2 regions of the Mesorhizobium sp. B2-5-4 genome follow, and region 2 is predicted to be linked to the other one. Evidence: predicted binding sites of a transcription regulator. Region 2 holds the regulator's gene; the other holds the start of a gene.
What was found. Region 2 encodes PhoB, which activates phosphate uptake and scavenging genes when phosphate is short. Its sites were predicted from a motif close to TGTCATNNANCTGTCAT; they were not measured.
Positions count from the first base shown of each region.

Region 1: the regulator PhoB is predicted to act here: its motif matches at 3,791-3,807, upstream of phnF (phosphonate metabolism transcriptional regulator PhnF).

Region 1 is NZ_VFUR01000010.1:161,804-169,416, reverse strand. It holds gene phnK (phosphonate C-P lyase system protein PhnK) at 1-623, opposite strand, end outside; gene FJ492_RS15310 (alpha-D-ribose 1-methylphosphonate 5-phosphate C-P-lyase PhnJ) at 620-1,531, opposite strand; gene FJ492_RS15305 (carbon-phosphorus lyase complex subunit PhnI) at 1,528-2,640, opposite strand; gene phnH (phosphonate C-P lyase system protein PhnH) at 2,644-3,255, opposite strand; gene phnG (phosphonate C-P lyase system protein PhnG) at 3,255-3,716, opposite strand; gene phnF (phosphonate metabolism transcriptional regulator PhnF) at 3,825-4,571, shown strand; gene FJ492_RS15285 (zinc-binding alcohol dehydrogenase family protein) at 4,580-5,596, opposite strand; gene FJ492_RS15280 (ABC transporter permease) at 5,674-6,642, opposite strand; gene FJ492_RS15275 (sugar ABC transporter ATP-binding protein) at 6,639-7,613, opposite strand, start outside.
Region 2 is NZ_VFUR01000006.1:220,788-228,400, forward strand. It holds gene FJ492_RS10065 (CHASE domain-containing protein) at 1-2, opposite strand, end outside; gene FJ492_RS10070 (ATP-binding cassette domain-containing protein) at 140-898, opposite strand; gene FJ492_RS10075 (sugar ABC transporter permease) at 953-2,305, opposite strand; gene xylF (D-xylose ABC transporter substrate-binding protein) at 2,448-3,488, opposite strand; gene FJ492_RS10085 (ROK family protein) at 3,757-5,004, shown strand; gene phoB (phosphate regulon transcriptional regulator PhoB) at 5,007-5,696, opposite strand; gene phoU (phosphate signaling complex protein PhoU) at 5,716-6,423, opposite strand; gene pstB (phosphate ABC transporter ATP-binding protein PstB) at 6,449-7,252, opposite strand; gene pstA (phosphate ABC transporter permease PstA) at 7,249-7,613, opposite strand, start outside.

The sequences.
Region 1 (7,613 bases), on a different contig from region 2:
ACGACGATCGCGGCAAGGCCAAGGTCGGTGACCAGCCCGCGCAACAGGTCGAGCAGGCGGGCCTGCACCGAGACATCAAGGCCACCGGTAGGCTCATCCATGAACACCAGCCGTGGCCCGGTGACGAGATTGCGGGCGATCTGCAGCCGCTGACGCATGCCGCCGGAAAAGGCGCGCGGTTCGTCGTCGATGCGGTCTTCCTCGATCTCGACGCGCGACAGCCAGTCGACCGCGGTAGCGCGGATCTTGCCGTAGTGACGGTCGCCGACCGCCATCAGACGCTCGCCGACATTGGCGCCGGCCGAGACCGTCATGCGCAGGCCATCTGCCGGGTTCTGGTGGACAAAGCCCCAGTCGGTGCGCATCAGGAAGCGGCGCTCGGCCTCGCTCATGCGGTAGAGCTCGCGAAACTGGCCGTCGCGCATGCGGTAGCTGGCGGTGCCGGAGGAGGGCAGCAGCCGCGTCGACAGGCAGTTGAGCAGCGTCGTCTTGCCGGAACCGGATTCACCGACGACAGCCAGGACTTCGCCCGGCCACAGGTCGAAAGTGACGTTGTCGCAGCCGACCCGCGAGCCGTAGAACTTGGAGAGCGCCGAAACGCGCAGCAGCGGTTCGTCGGTCATTGCGCCGGCTCCAAATTTTCTGGGGCAAGATGGGTTTCGGGAGCAAGGTGGCCGCGATGGCCCTCTTCACGCCGCTTCTCGCAGTAATCGGTGTCCGAGCAGACGAACATGTGGCCGCCATGGTCGTCGAGGATGACCTCGTCGAGATAGACATTTTCGGCCGCGCACAGCGCGCAGGGCTGGTCGAAAGTCTGCACCTCGAACGGATGATCCTCGAAGTCGAGGCTCACCACATCGGTGAAGGGCGGCACGGCGTAGATGCGCTTTTCGCGGCCGGCGCCGAACAGCTGCAGGGCCGGCGAGCGATGCATCTTGGGATTGTCGAATTTCGGCGTCGGCGACGGGTCCATGACATAGCGGCCCTCGACCTTGACCGGATAGGCATAGGTTGTGGCGATGCGGCCGTGCTTGGCGATGTCCTCATAGAGCTTCACATGCATGAGGCCGTATTCCTCCAGCGCATGCATTTTCCGCGTTTCGGTCTCGCGCGGCTCGAGGAAGCGCAGCGGTTCGGGGATCGGCACCTGGTAGACCAGCACCTGGCCCGCGTTGAGCGGGTGCTCGGGAATGCGGTGACGGGTCTGGATGATGGTGGCGGTAGCGGTATCGGTGGTCACCGCGACGTTAGCGACTTTCTTGAAGAAGGCGCGGATCGATACGGCATTGGTGGTGTCGTCGGCACCCTGGTCGATGACCTTCAGCACGTCGTCGGGGCCGATGATCGATGCCGTGACCTGCACGCCGCCGGTGCCCCAGCCATAAGGCATCGGCATTTCGCGCGAGGCGAAGGGCACCTGGTAGCCGGGGATGGCGATGCCCTTGAGGATCGCGCGGCGGATCATCCGCTTGGTTTGTTCGTCGAGATAGGCGAAGTTGTAGGTGGCGATGTCGGTGGATTGCGCGGTCATTCCGCAGCCTCCTTCTTTTCTTCCGCCTTTGCTGGATTTTCGCGGGCCTCATATTCGGCGCGCATACGGCGCACGAGGTCGAGCTCGGCCTGGAAGTCGACATAGTGCGGCAGCTTCAGGTGCTCGACGAAGCCGGTGGCCTGGACATTGTCCGAGTGCGAGATGACGAACTCCTCGTCCTGCGCGGCGGCAACGACGTCCTCACCGAGTTCGGAGGCGCGCAGCGCCCGGTCGCAGAGCGCCATGGCCATCGCCTTGCGCTCGCTCTGGCCGAAGACGAGACCGTAGCCACGGGTGAATTGCGGCGGCGCCTTGGCCGAGCCCTTGAACTGGTTGACCATCTGGCATTCGGTGACGCGCACCGTGCCGAGCGGCACCGCGAAGGGCAGTTCGGGAACGTCGAGCTCCAGCTCGACCTCGCCGATGCGGATCTCGCCGACGAATGGATGGTTGCGGGCATAGCCGCGCTGGGTGGAATAGCCGAGCGCCAGCAGAAAACCCTCGTCGCCGCGCGACAGTGCCTGCAGGCGGATGTCGCGCGCCATCGGGAATTCCAGCGGCTCGCGGGTGATGTCGCCGGGGACATGATCCCCAGGCATGTCGCCATCGGGCTCGATCAGGCCTTCGCGGGCAAGGATCGCCGAGACACGCGGCATCGCCTGGGCTTCCGTCTCGCGCCGCAAGGGCTCGGCGACATCGGCACCGGCGGCGAGCTCAGGGTCGAGCAGGCGGTGCGTGTAGTCGAAGGTGGGACCAAGCAACTGGCCGCCGGGCAGGTCCTTGTAGGTCGCCGACACACGCCGCTCGACCAGCATTGTGCCGGTGTCGATCGGTCTGGAATAGCCGAAGCGCGGCAGCGTGGTGCGGTAGGCGCGCACCAGGAAGATCGCCTCGATCATGTCGCCCCGCGCCTGGACGATAGCGAGTGCCGCCAATTCACGGTCATAGAGCGAGCCTTCGCTCATCACCCGGTCGACGCCGAGCGCCAGCTGTTCGACGATCTGGTCGAGGCGCAATGCCGGCACCGAGCGGTCGCCACGCCGGCGGTCGGCAAGCAGGCTGTGAGCGTTGGCAATTGCGGCTTCGCCGCCTTTTACCGCGACATACATTCTTCAAGCCTCCCTAGTCTTGATGCGCGTCGTGCGCGGCAGGCAGGCTATGCCGTCCGATGTGGCGAGGATGATGTCGACGCCGCGCGGAAAGCGCTTGTTGTTTTGCTTCCACTGCTCGACGAAGTGACGCGGCATCTGCGCCGGCGCGATCGCGGCGCTGGTTTCGATGCCGGGGCCTTCGAGCAACAGCAGGGACCCTGAAGCGAGGTCGCCGACCTGCAGGATCAGCGTCGTCGAGCGGTCGGGATAATCCTGCGTGCCCTGCGAAAAACCGTCGAGCGCCATCATCTCGGCCGGTGTGGCAATAAACGCGAAATGCGCATCGGCCGATGTATTGGCCAGCGGCGCACCGGTGTGGAAGCCAAGCCAGGACCTGATCGCGGGGGACGCATGGAGGGCCGGGTCGAGCCAGAGCGGCGTGTCGTTGTCGCACAGCGCCAGTGCTACGGCGCCCGATGTCGCCGAGAGCGGCGCCGGCGGGCGGGCCAGGGCCGGTAAGGGCTGGACGCTGCCTGGCCGCGCCATGGCATCCATGACGGCCCGAAACACGGTCTGGGCGTTGAAGACCGGATCGGCGAAACCGCCCTCGATCGATTGTGCCGCGATATCCATCAATCTTCTCCGCGAACCATGGTGAAGAAATCCACTTTCGTCGCCGCCGTCTCGGCGCGGCGTTTTTCGTGGGCAGCGGTCAGAGCCGAGCGCAAGGGCGCAATGAGCCTGGTCTCGACCTCGGTGCGGCGGGCAGGGTCCTGCCAGAGCGCGTCGGCGATGGCTGCCAGCTTCGCCTTCTGCTTGTCGCGGCCAAGCGCGTAGCAATGGCCGACCTGCCCGGATGGCAGCCGGACGGTGGCACGCGTGACGGTCGCCTCGCCGACATTGAAGGGGGCGCCGCCGCCGCCGATGCGGCCACGCAGCGTGACCAGGCCGGTCTCGGGGCCGCGCAGCAGCTCGGCTTGCGAAGGCAGGCCGGCCTCGTTCCAGAGCCGCACGATGTCGTCGCCGCTCGATTGCGCCAAGGTGGCCATGGCGGCCTTGCGCTCGGCCTGGTCGCGGGCTTCCTGTCCTCGCATCGCCAACTTTCCTCTAAATTTGTCTATTGATATAGACAACTATACAAATTATACATATTACCTAGCGCGAGTCCATGACGGGTGCGTGACAGGCCGGGAGGCAAAAACATGACCGGGCAAGCGGCCGATACCATCGAGCGGCGCAGCGGCGTCTCACTTTGGCGCCAGATCGCCGACAGGATCCTGCAAGCGATTGCCATTGGCGATTTCGCCGAAAATGCCGCGCTGCCGCCCGAGGTCGCGCTGGCGGAGCGCTACGGCGTCAATCGTCACACCGTGCGTAGCGCCATATCGGCCCTCGTACAGGAGGGCGTATTGCGGGCCGAACAGGGGCGCGGCACGTTCGTCTTGTCGCGCAAGCGGCTGTCCTATCCGATCGGCGCGCGCACGCGCTTCTCTGCGGGGCTGCAGGGGCAGACCTCGGAACGGCACATCGTGCTGCTTGCTTTCTCGGTCGAGCCTGCCAGCCAGCGCGTTGCCGAGGGGCTTGGCCTTGCCCGGGGTGCCGAGGTAATCCGGCTGGAAACGCGCGGCGAGGCCGACGGACGGCCGGTGTCGCGCGCTGCCGCATGGTTCGAGGCGAAGCGCTTTGCCGGCATCGACAAGGCGATGGCGCAAACCGGTTCGATCACCGCGTCGCTCGCTCGTTTCGGTATCGACGACTATCTCAGGCAATCGACCTCGCTGTCCGCGCGCCATGCGGACGCCGCCGATCTCGCCGATCTCGATCTGCAGCCGGGCGCCATCGTGCTGGTGACAGTGGCGGTCAACGTCACGCCCGACGGCCAGCCAATCCAGTTTTCCGAATCGCGTTTTCCGGCCGAGCGAGTGGAGCTGAAGCTCTCGGCGCTATAACGCCCCGGCTATCCGATCTCGATCACGGCCTTTATCAGGCCCGACTTCTCGTGTGCCCAGCGTGCGAGATCCCCTGGCGTATCGGCCAGCGTGGTGCGGTGGGTGACGAGCTTGGCCAGCGGCACAGCACCATTGCGGATCGAGGCGGCGACATGATCGAAGTCGGCGCGCAACGCATTGCGGCTGCCGACCAATGTCATTTCGCGCTTGTGGAATTCAGGATCGGAAAAGACGATGTCGTCCTTGACGACACTGACCAGCACCAGCGCTCCGCCATGCGCGACATGGGCGAAGGCCGATTGCACCGATCGCGTGTTGCCGGTGGCGTCGAAGACCACGTCGAAGCCTTCGCCGCCGGTCGCATCACGCACCAGATCGGACACGGGTGTTTGCGAGCCGTCGAGAATCGAAAAGCCGAGCTCACTCGCCGCGAAGACCAGTCTTTCGGAGCTCATGTCGAGAAGTGTCACCTCGAGCCCGGCAATGCGTGCGAAGATGGCGGTGCCAAGCCCGATCGGGCCGGCGCCGATGACCAGCGTGCGTGCACCGGGCTCGGAACGCGCGCGGCGCACGGCATGCGCGCCGATGGCCAGGAATTCGACGGCGGCGGCGTCGGCGAGCGACAGACCATTTGTGGGATAGAGATTCTCAGCCGGCACCAGGATCTGTTCGCACATGGCGCCGTCGCGATGCACGCCGAGCACTTCGATCCTGACACAGCAATTTGGTTTGCCATGCCGGCAGGCGATGCATTTGCCGCAGGAGAGATACGGGTTGATGATGACCGGTTCGCCGACCGCAAGCCCGACTCCTTCGCCGACTTCGACGACGGTGCCAGACACCTCATGGCCCATGATGCGGGGGTAGGCGAGGAACGGGTGCTTGCCCTCGAAGATATGGTAGTCGGTGCCGCAGATGCCGACATGGCTGACCGCCACCAGCGCCCAGCCGGGAGGCGGCGAGCCGGGAGCCGGACGGTCTTCCAGAATGAGTTCGCCGGGCGAGCGGCAGACGACGGCTTTCATGTTTCAGTCCATTTTGGGTTTACGAAAACGCCGGCCCGTTTTGATACCGGGCCGGAGATCGTTTTTCGGCTCGTTGACTACTTGCCGCCGCGGCGGCGCAGGCCGTCGAAATAGACAATGACGATGATCAGCACGCCGGTGATGACACGCTGCCAGAAGGCGTTGACGTTGAGCAGGTTGGCGCCGTTGTTGATGGTGGCGAGAATGAAGGCGCCGAGCAGCGGCCCGTGCACCGAGCCGACCGCGCCGAACAGGGAGGTGCCGCCGATCACCGACGAGGCGATCGCCTGTAATTCCCAGCCTTCGGCCTGCGTCGGATTGCCGATGCCGATGCGCGAAGCCAAGAGCACGCCGACGAAGGCCGCGCAGAGACCCGACAGCGTGTAGGCCATGAAGATGGTGCGCTGGACGTTGACGCCGGACAGGCGCGAGGCCTCGGCGTTCGACCCGACCGAGAACAGGTACCGGCCCCAGCGGCTGTGATGCAGGAAGACATAGGCGGGTATGCCGACCAGCAGGACCATCCAGAACAGATTGGGAACGCCGAGGAAGGAGTTGCGCGAGAATTCCTGGAAAGCATCATTGTTGATCGAAATCGAATTGCCGTTGGTCATCAAGAGGCCAATGCCGCGCAGCGACGTCAGGGTCGCCAGCGTGATGATGAAGGGCGGCAGGCCCATCTTGACGATGCCAAAACCATGGAAGAGGCCGATGGCGACGCCGACCAGCAAGGTGAGCAGGATGGCGAGGAAGACCGGGACGCCGGCATTGATCAGCATCGCGGCGATGACGGTTGCGAAGCCGACCACCGCGCCGACGGACAGATCGATGCCGCCGGTGATGATGACGAAGGTCTGGCCGACAGCCAAAATGGCGATCATCGAACCCTGACGCAGCAGGTTCGAGATGTTGTTGGCCGACGCGAAGCTCGATGTGGACAACGACAGGATGACCCACAGCAGCACCAGCAGCGCCAGCAGCGTCAGTCCGAACAGGGCGTTGTAATTGCGCTTCGGTTTTTCGGCAGGAATCGCCTCGGTGCTCATGTCTTTCCTCCCAGCTTTTCTTGTTTCTCGGCGAGCGCCTGTGTGAGAATGTCCTCGTGATCGGCGGTGTGGAACCCGTGCGTGGCCACCAGCTTGCCGCGGCGGAACACGTGCAGCGTGTCGGCCAGTTCATAGACCTCCGGCAAATAGGACGAGATCAGGATGATGCCGGCGCCCTTCGACAAGAGCGCGCTGAACAGGCGGTAGATTTCGGCCTTGGTGCCGACATCGACGCCAACCGTCGGCTCGTCGAAGATGAACAGCTTGGCGCCGTGCGCCAGCCATTTGCCGATAACGATCTTCTGCTGGTTGCCGCCGGACAGGCTGGAAGCCAACGCATGGCGCGTCGGAGTCTTGATCCTGAGGCCAGCAATCTGGCGGTCGGCCTCGGCCTTCTCTTTCGCGTTCGAGATCAACAAATTGCTGGAGATGCGCTTGTAGATCGGCAGGTTGAGGTTGAGGCCAACCGGCAAATTGAGGCAGAGACCCTGGTCGCGGCGGCTTTCCGGCGCCAGCGCCATGCCGAGCTTGATCGCGTCATGCTCGGAGTTGATTTGGACATCCTTGCCTTGCCACAGGACCTGGCCGGCCGACTTCTTGTGCCGGCCGTAGAGCGTGGTGACGAATTCGCTGCGCCCGGCGCCGATCAGGCCGTAGAGCCCGACGATCTCGCCGGCACGGACCGTCATCGACACGTTTTCGAAGCCCTTGCCCGAGAGGTTCCTGGCCTCGATGATCGCCGCACCGGGAGTGAAATGCTCCTTGTGGTAGATTTGTTCGATCGAGCGGTTGATCATCAGCTTGACGAGTTCTGCATCGTTGGTCTCGCTGATGTTCCTGGTGCCGACCAGTGTGCCGTCGCGCAGCACCGAAACACGATCGGCGAGCTCGAACACTTCCTCCATGCGGTGGCTGATATAGATGATCGTCACGCCCTCGGTCTTCAGGCGGCGGATCAAGGTGAAGAGCTG
Region 2 (7,613 bases):
AACGGATGATGCGGTCCACGATCAAACAGGACCTTTATGGGCAAGTCGCCGGGCCAACACAATGGTCAGGCCAAGCCATCGTGATCACTGGCATATCATGTGAACGGCAACGGCGCGTGCCCGAGCAGCCTGGCCGGCCTCAGGCGGCGATCTTCAGCGCACCCGGCCCCGGTATGGCACCTGGAGGACATTTACCCAGGATGATCATGCCCAGCACCTCGTCCTGGGTGACATCCGTGGTGCGTGCCGTGCCGACGACCTGACCGTTCTTCATCACGCAGACCCGGTCGGCAAGCTCGAACACGTCGTGGATGTCGTGGCTGATCAGGAAGATGCCGATGCCGTCGGACTTGAGCTGCCTGACCAGTTCGCCGACCTGTGCCGTTTCCTGGGGGCCGAGTGCCGCCGTCGGCTCGTCCATGATCAGGATGCGGGCGTTGAACAGGATGGCGCGTGCGATCGCCACTGACTGGCGCTGTCCGCCCGATAGTTTGATCACCGGTTCCTTGAAACGCTGGAAGCGAGGATTGAGCCGCCCCATCACCTTGCGCGCCTCGGCCTCCATGGCGACGTCGTCGAGCGTGCCCCAGGCGGTCATCAGCTCTCGGCCGAGGAACAGATTGGCGGCGGCATCGACATTGTCTGCCAACGCCAGCGTCTGGTAGATCGTCTCGATGCCGTATTTCTTGGCGTCGCGCGGGTTGGAGATCGCTGCCTCCTCGCCATTGACGAATATCTGGCCGGAGTCGCGCTTGTAGGCGCCGGACAGGATCTTGATCAGCGTCGACTTGCCGGCGCCGTTGTGGCCGAGCAGCGCCACGACCTCGCCGGGGAAAAGATCGATCGAGGCATCGTCGACGGCACGGATGCCGCCGAATGCGATCGAGATATTACGCATGTCGACCAGCGCGGTGGCTGCAGGAGCAGTCTTGTCAATCACGGTGATGCCTCCCTAAACGCGCTTGCGGTAAACGGTGTCGAGCCACACCGCGATGACCAGCACGGCGCCGACGACGATGCTCTGCAGAGGCGAATCGACGCCGAGCAGCACCATGCCCGACTGCAGCGACTGCATCAGCAACGCGCCGAGCATGGCGCCGATGATCGTTCCCGAGCCGCCGGCAAGCGACGTGCCGCCGATGACGGCCGCGGCAATGACGAGCAGCTCATCCAATGTTCCAAGCACATTGGTGGCCGAGTTCTGCCGGGCCGACGAAATGGCGGCGGCGATCGTGGCCAGCACGCCCATGATCATGAACACCTTCATGGTGATCCAGCGCGTGTTGATGCCGGCGAGGTTGGCCGCTTCCGGATTGCCGCCGATGGCAAAGACATAACGGCCGAAACGGGTGCGTTTTGTGATGAAGGTCATGACCAGACCGACGGCGACGGCCATCAGTACCGGTATGGCGATGCCGTGGGCGATGAATAGCCCGCCCTCCGGCACGGTGATGTTGTTGGCGGCCGCGTACCGGTTCACGATGCCGATCGGCCACGGATAGGAGTTAGCCAGCCACACCACGCCCATGATGACGGCACAGGTGACGACGCCGAGCAGCGTCTCGGCCCAGATCGGCCGCAGCGGGAAGCGGAACCGCTTTCGTTGCACCCGCCCGTTGAACAGCGCCAACACGACGGCCAGGCAGGCGACGATGCCTACGACCCAGCTCCAGGTCGCACCGATCGATCCGGCCGGTCCGCCGCCCATCAGCTGGAAGGTGGCGTCGAGCGGTGCCACCGTCTGGCCGCTGGTGACCCACCAGGCGGCACCGCGCCAGACCAGCAGGCCGCCCAGCGTGACGATGAAGGCCGGCACTTCGAGATAGGCGATGACGAAGCCCTGGAAGGCGCCGATCAAAAGGCCGAGCGCCAGGCCGATGACCAGTGCCAGCACCCAAATCCATGGATTTCCGAGTTCAAGCCCCACGAACCGGACCAGGAAATGCACCTGGGCAAAGCCCATGACCATGCCGATCAGGCCCTCGGCGGAACCGACGGACAGGTCGATGTTGCGCATGACGATGACCAGCACCATGCCGCAGGCCATGATTGCGACCGCGGACGTCTGCACCGACAGATTCCATAGATTGCGCGGCGTCAGAAACGTGCGGCTGTCGAAATCGAACGGATTGACGCCAAGACGCAAGCTCGAAATCACATGCAGCGCGACCCAGATCAGCAGCAGGGCGCCAATCATGCCGAGCATACGGGTGTCGATCTCGGTCGCTTTCAGGAACCGGGCAACCGCGCCGAGTTCCGAGGCGCGCGCGGTATCGGCCTGCAGGTTGGACGTCGTGTCGGTCATGATTTCCTCCAACCGGCTGGCCGTCTGACGCGGATGCCGAACCCAGCCTAGAAGCTATCCGCGTGATGCGGAAACACAAATCTTTTTGAGAAAACGCCGCGGCTTGGGGGCCGCGGCGCCTTCATTCTTCAAGCGGTCAAACTCAGTTGCAGGCCGCGACGCTGCCGGCGGCGACGCCCGCGCAGACTTCGTCCTTCTTGATCCAGCCGGCGTCGATGACGAGGTTGAGATTGTCCTTGGTGATGGCGACCGGGGTCAGGAACAGCGACTTGACGGTGTTGCCGCCAGGCGTCGTGAAGTCCTTCGCGCCGGCGATGTCGGTCATCTTCTTGCCGTCGGCGAGCTGCGAGGCGATCTCGGCGGCGTTCTTGCCGAGTTCACGCGCATCCTTCCACACCGACACGGTCTGGGTGCCGAGCGCGATGCGGTTGAGCGCGGCGTGGTCGCCGTCCTGGCCAGAGACCGGCACGGTGCCGGCGAGCCCCTGCGCCGTCAGCGCCGCGACGACGCCGCCGGCGGTGCCGTCATTGGCCGCGACCACGGCGTCGACCTTATTGTCGTTGGCGGTGAGGAACTGCTCCATGTTCTTCTGGGCGTTGGCGGGCAGCCAGCCGTCCGTATAGGCTTCGCCGACATTCTTGATCTTGCCGCTGTCGATGGCTTCCTTCAGCACTTCCATCGAGCCCGAGAACAGGAAGTCGGCATTCGGGTCGGCACCCGAGCCCTTGATGAAGACGTAATTGCCTTCAGGCTTGACCTTGAACACCTCGCGAGCCTGCATGCGGCCGACTTCCTTGTTGTCGAAGGTCAGGTAAAAGACGTCCTTGTTCTCGATCAGGCGGTCATAGCCGACGACCGGAATGCCCTCGTCGAGCGCCTTCTGCACCGCTGGGCCGATGGCCGAAGCATCCTGCGCCAGGATGATCAGCGAATTGGCGCCCTGGGAAATCAGGCTTTCGACATCGGTCAGCTGCTTGCCGGGATTGGACTGCGCATCGGCGGAAATGTACTTGTCGCCCGCGGCCTCGATCGCTTTCTTCATGGCGGCCTCGTCGGTCTTCCAGCGCTCTTCCTGGAAATTCGACCAGGAAACGCCGATGACCTTGTCCTTCGCCTGCGCCACCGACGCCAGCGTCAGCGACATGGCGACACCCGCCAGGATGGCGACTGTGAATCTCTTCATGGTATATCCTCCCTGCGCCGCGTATGGCGCGACCAAACTGGCCCGAAGGCCGGCATAGGCCCTATTTTTTCGAGCCTCGAAAAAACACTGATCCATCGTCGGAACACTGTCAACATCGATTCTGATGGATTTTGAGGTGCCGGGAGCCTTTTTTCGAGTCCCGCAATAAATAAATGACAGCTCCTGCCGCATCTGCCAGTATTCGGCCCATTGCCGGAGAGGTTCGAGGGGGTGTCAAGAACCGCGGCGACGGGAGGATGTGGGAAGCATGTCGGTCGGAATCCGCCACGACGATCTGCGCCGGCGCAACCGCGCCATGGTGATTGCAGCCGTGCGTCAGGGTGGTCAGCCCTCGCGCACCGAGATCGCCGCCACCACCGGCCTCAGCCACTCGACCATATCGGCGATATCAGCCGACCTGATCGACGAGGGTATCCTGACCGAAGGCAAGCCGAACGAAGCCGGTTCACTGAAACGCGGCCGGCCGCAGGTTGGCCTTGGCCTCAACCCCGAGGCCGCGGCTGTGATGACCGTGGTGCTGTCGCTGAATTTCCTGTCCGTCGCCGTCATCGATTATTCCGGCCAGGTGGTCGCCGAGGAACAGCGACGGCTGGACACGCTGACCATGTCGCGCGAGGCGCTGATCGGCGAATGCACGGCAATAGTGCGGCGGCGCCTCGAGGACCCCGATCTCGACGTCCGCAGTATTGCCCGCATCGCGCTGGCGATCCAGGGCATCACCGACAGCGAGGCGCGTGCGATGCTGTGGTCGCCGATCACGCCGCAGACGAACATTCCCTTCGCCGACATACTTGAAGCCGAGTTCGGCATCCCCGCCACCATGGAGAACGACTGCAACATGATGGCGGTGGCGCTGCGCTGGCGCGACCCCGAACGCTACCGCGACGACTTCATCGCCATCCTGCTCTCGCACGGCATCGGCATGGGCCTGGTGCTGAAGGGCGAGCTGTTCACCGGCACGCATTCATCGGGAGGCGAGTTCGGCCACATGATCCATCGCCCGGGAGGCGCGCTCTGCCGCTGCGGACGGCGCGGCTGCGTCGAGGCCTATGCCGGCAACTACGCCATCTGGCGCAACGCCAGGCAGCTTGGCGAGGACGCCGAACCGGTCGCAGATGTCAGCGATGCGCAGATGCGGACACTCGCCGCGACGGCAAGGGAGAAAGACGGACCGGAGCGCGAAGCCTATCGCAAGGCCGGCGAGGCGCTGGGCTATGGGCTGGGCAGCCTGTTCGCGCTGATCGATCCCGCACCCGTCGCCATGGTCGGCGTCAGCGCCGCCGCCTTCGACCTGATCGAGCCGGCCTTGCGCGAGGCCATCGGCCAGACCGCCGGCGGCCAGCATTCGGAATCGATTTCCTTCGACACCGAGCCGAACGAGCTGCCGCTCATCCGCGAAGGTTGCGCTATGCGCGCATTGACCTTCGTGGACCAGGAGATTTTCGCGCCGGGCGTGCTGGCGAGGCCCGGCGTTCCGGGCAAGAATGTAGCCTGATTTCAGTCTTCGCGGATCGCGTAACCAGCGCCGCGAATGGTGCGGATCACGTCCGGCATACGGCCGTTGTTGACCGCCTTGCGCAGCCGGCCGACATGCACGTCCACGGTGCGTTCATCGATATAGATCGTCTCGCCCCAGACATTGTCGAGCAGCTGGCTGCGCGAGAACACGCGGCCGGGATGACGCATCATGAATTCGAGCAGGCGGAACTCGGTCGGTCCGAGCCGGATCTCGCTCTTCTTGCGATAGACACGGTGCGATTCCCGGTCGAGCACGATGTCGCCGACCTTGAGCACGCTGGACAGCACTTCCGGCTTGGCGCGGCGCAGCAGCGCCTTGACCCGGGCCATGAATTCCGGTGTCGAGAACGGCTTGACCAGATAGTCGTCGGCACCGGTCGAGAGGCCGCGCACGCGGTCGCTCTCCTCGCCGCGCGCCGTCAACATGATGATCGGCAGCCTCTCGGTCTCGGGCCGCATTCGCAGGCGCCGACAGAGTTCGATGCCGGAAACCGCCGGCACCATCCAGTCGAGCACCAGGAGGTCGGGCACGTTCTCCTGGAGGCGGATCTCGGCTTCGTCGCCGCGTGTCACCACCTCGACCTGGTAGCCTTCCGATTCCAGATTGTAGCGGAGAAGCACGCCGAGCGGCTCCTCGTCCTCCACCACCATGATGCGTGGCGCGATCATCGATTGATCATCCCTGCCGTCAAGCCGCCGGCACCGACATCGCCGTCTCGTCCTGCTTCGGACGGTTGGCGGGCAGTTGCGTGCCGGTCAGCACATAATACGCATTCTCGGCGATGTTGGTCACGTGGTCGCCGATGCGTTCGAGATTCTTGGCGCAGAACAAAAGATGCGTGCAAGCCGTGATGTTGCGGGGATCCTCCATCATGTAGGTCAGGAGTTCGCGGAACACCGAAGTGTATTTGATGTCGATGCGTTCGTCGTCATTCCTGAGCTTGGCGAGGGCGGCGGCATCGCCTGCCGCGTATTCCTCGACTACCCCCTGCACCTGGATCAGCACCAGCTGCGCCATGGAATCTATCGAGTGCGACAGATCGCGCGGGGTGGCGGTAAGGCCGACGGAGCCGACGCGCTTTGCAATGTTCTTGGCAAGGTCGCCGATGCGTTCGAGATCGCCCGCCATGCGGATGGAGCCGACGACATGACGCAGATCGTCGGCCATCGGCTGGCGCTTGGCGATCAGGGTGATGGCGCGATCGTCGAGTTCGCGCTGGCGCGCGTCCATGATGGCGTCGTCGGAGACGACGCGCTGTGCCAGCGCATTGTCGGAATTCAGCAGCGCCTTGGTGGCGCCGCCGACCATCGTGCCGGCAAGATCGCCCATGTCGCTGATCAGCTTGCTGATCTGTCCGAGATCCTCGTCGAAGGCTGCGACTGTGTGTTCGGCCATGATCCTGGTCCTCGTATGCGTGAGATCAGCCGAAGCGGCCGGTGATGTAGTCCTGCGTGCGCTTCTCGCGAGGCGACGTGAAGATCTTCTCGGTCTTGTCGAATTCGACCAGCTCGCCCAGATACATGAAAGCCGTCTGCTTCGAGACCCGCGCGGCCTGCTGCATGTTGTGTGTGACGATGACGATCGTGTAGTCGGCCTGCAACTCGTCGATCAATTCCTCGATCTTGGCAGTCGACAATGGGTCGAGCGCCGAGGCCGGCTCGTCGAGCAGGATGACCTCCGGCTTCACCGCCACGGTGCGGGCGATGCAAAGCCGCTGCTGCTGGCCGCCCGACAGACTGAGGCCGCTGGCATTGAGCTTGTCCTTGACCTCGTTCCACAGCGCGGCGCGCTTCAGCGCCTGCTCGACACGGCCGTCCATCTCGGCCTTGCCGATCTTCTCATAGAGCCTGACGCCGAAGGCGATGTTCTCATAGATCGACATCGGGAACGGCGTCGGCTTCTGGAACACCATGCCGATCTTGGTGCGCAACAGGTTGAGATCCTGCGAGCGGTCGAGAACGTTCTGGCCGTCGAGCAGCACCTGACCCTCGGCGGTCTGCTTGGGGTAGAGTTCGTAGATGCGGTTGAAGACGCGCAGCAGCGTCGACTTTCCGCAACCCGACGGTCCAATGAAGGCCGTCACGCTGCGCTCGGGCAGCGACAGCGTGATGTCCTTCAGCGCCTTCGACTGGCCGTAGTAGAAATTGAGGTTCTTGACCTCGATCTTCGCCTTGGCGGCCGCCTCGGTGGCAATCGTCATGTCTGGAGACAACATCTGGCTCATTTGTCCTCTCTGCGTCCGGTCAGGCTGCGCGCAAAGATGCTGAGCGCGAGAACCGTCAATGTGATTATGAGTGCGCCGGTCCAGGCCAGTTGCTGCCATTCCTCATAGGGGCTGAGAGCGAACTGGAAGATGGTGACCGGCAGGCTGGCCATCGGCGCGTTGAGGTTGCTCGACCAGAACTGGTTGTTCAGCGCCGTGAAAAGAAGTGGCGCCGTCTCGCCGGAAATGCGGGCGATGGCCAGCAATATGCCGGTGACGATGCCGGACATCGCCGCGCGGTAGGCCACCGAACGGATGACCACCCAGCGTGGCGCGCCAATCGCCGTGCCGGCCTCGCGCAAGGCGTTCGGCACAAGGTTGA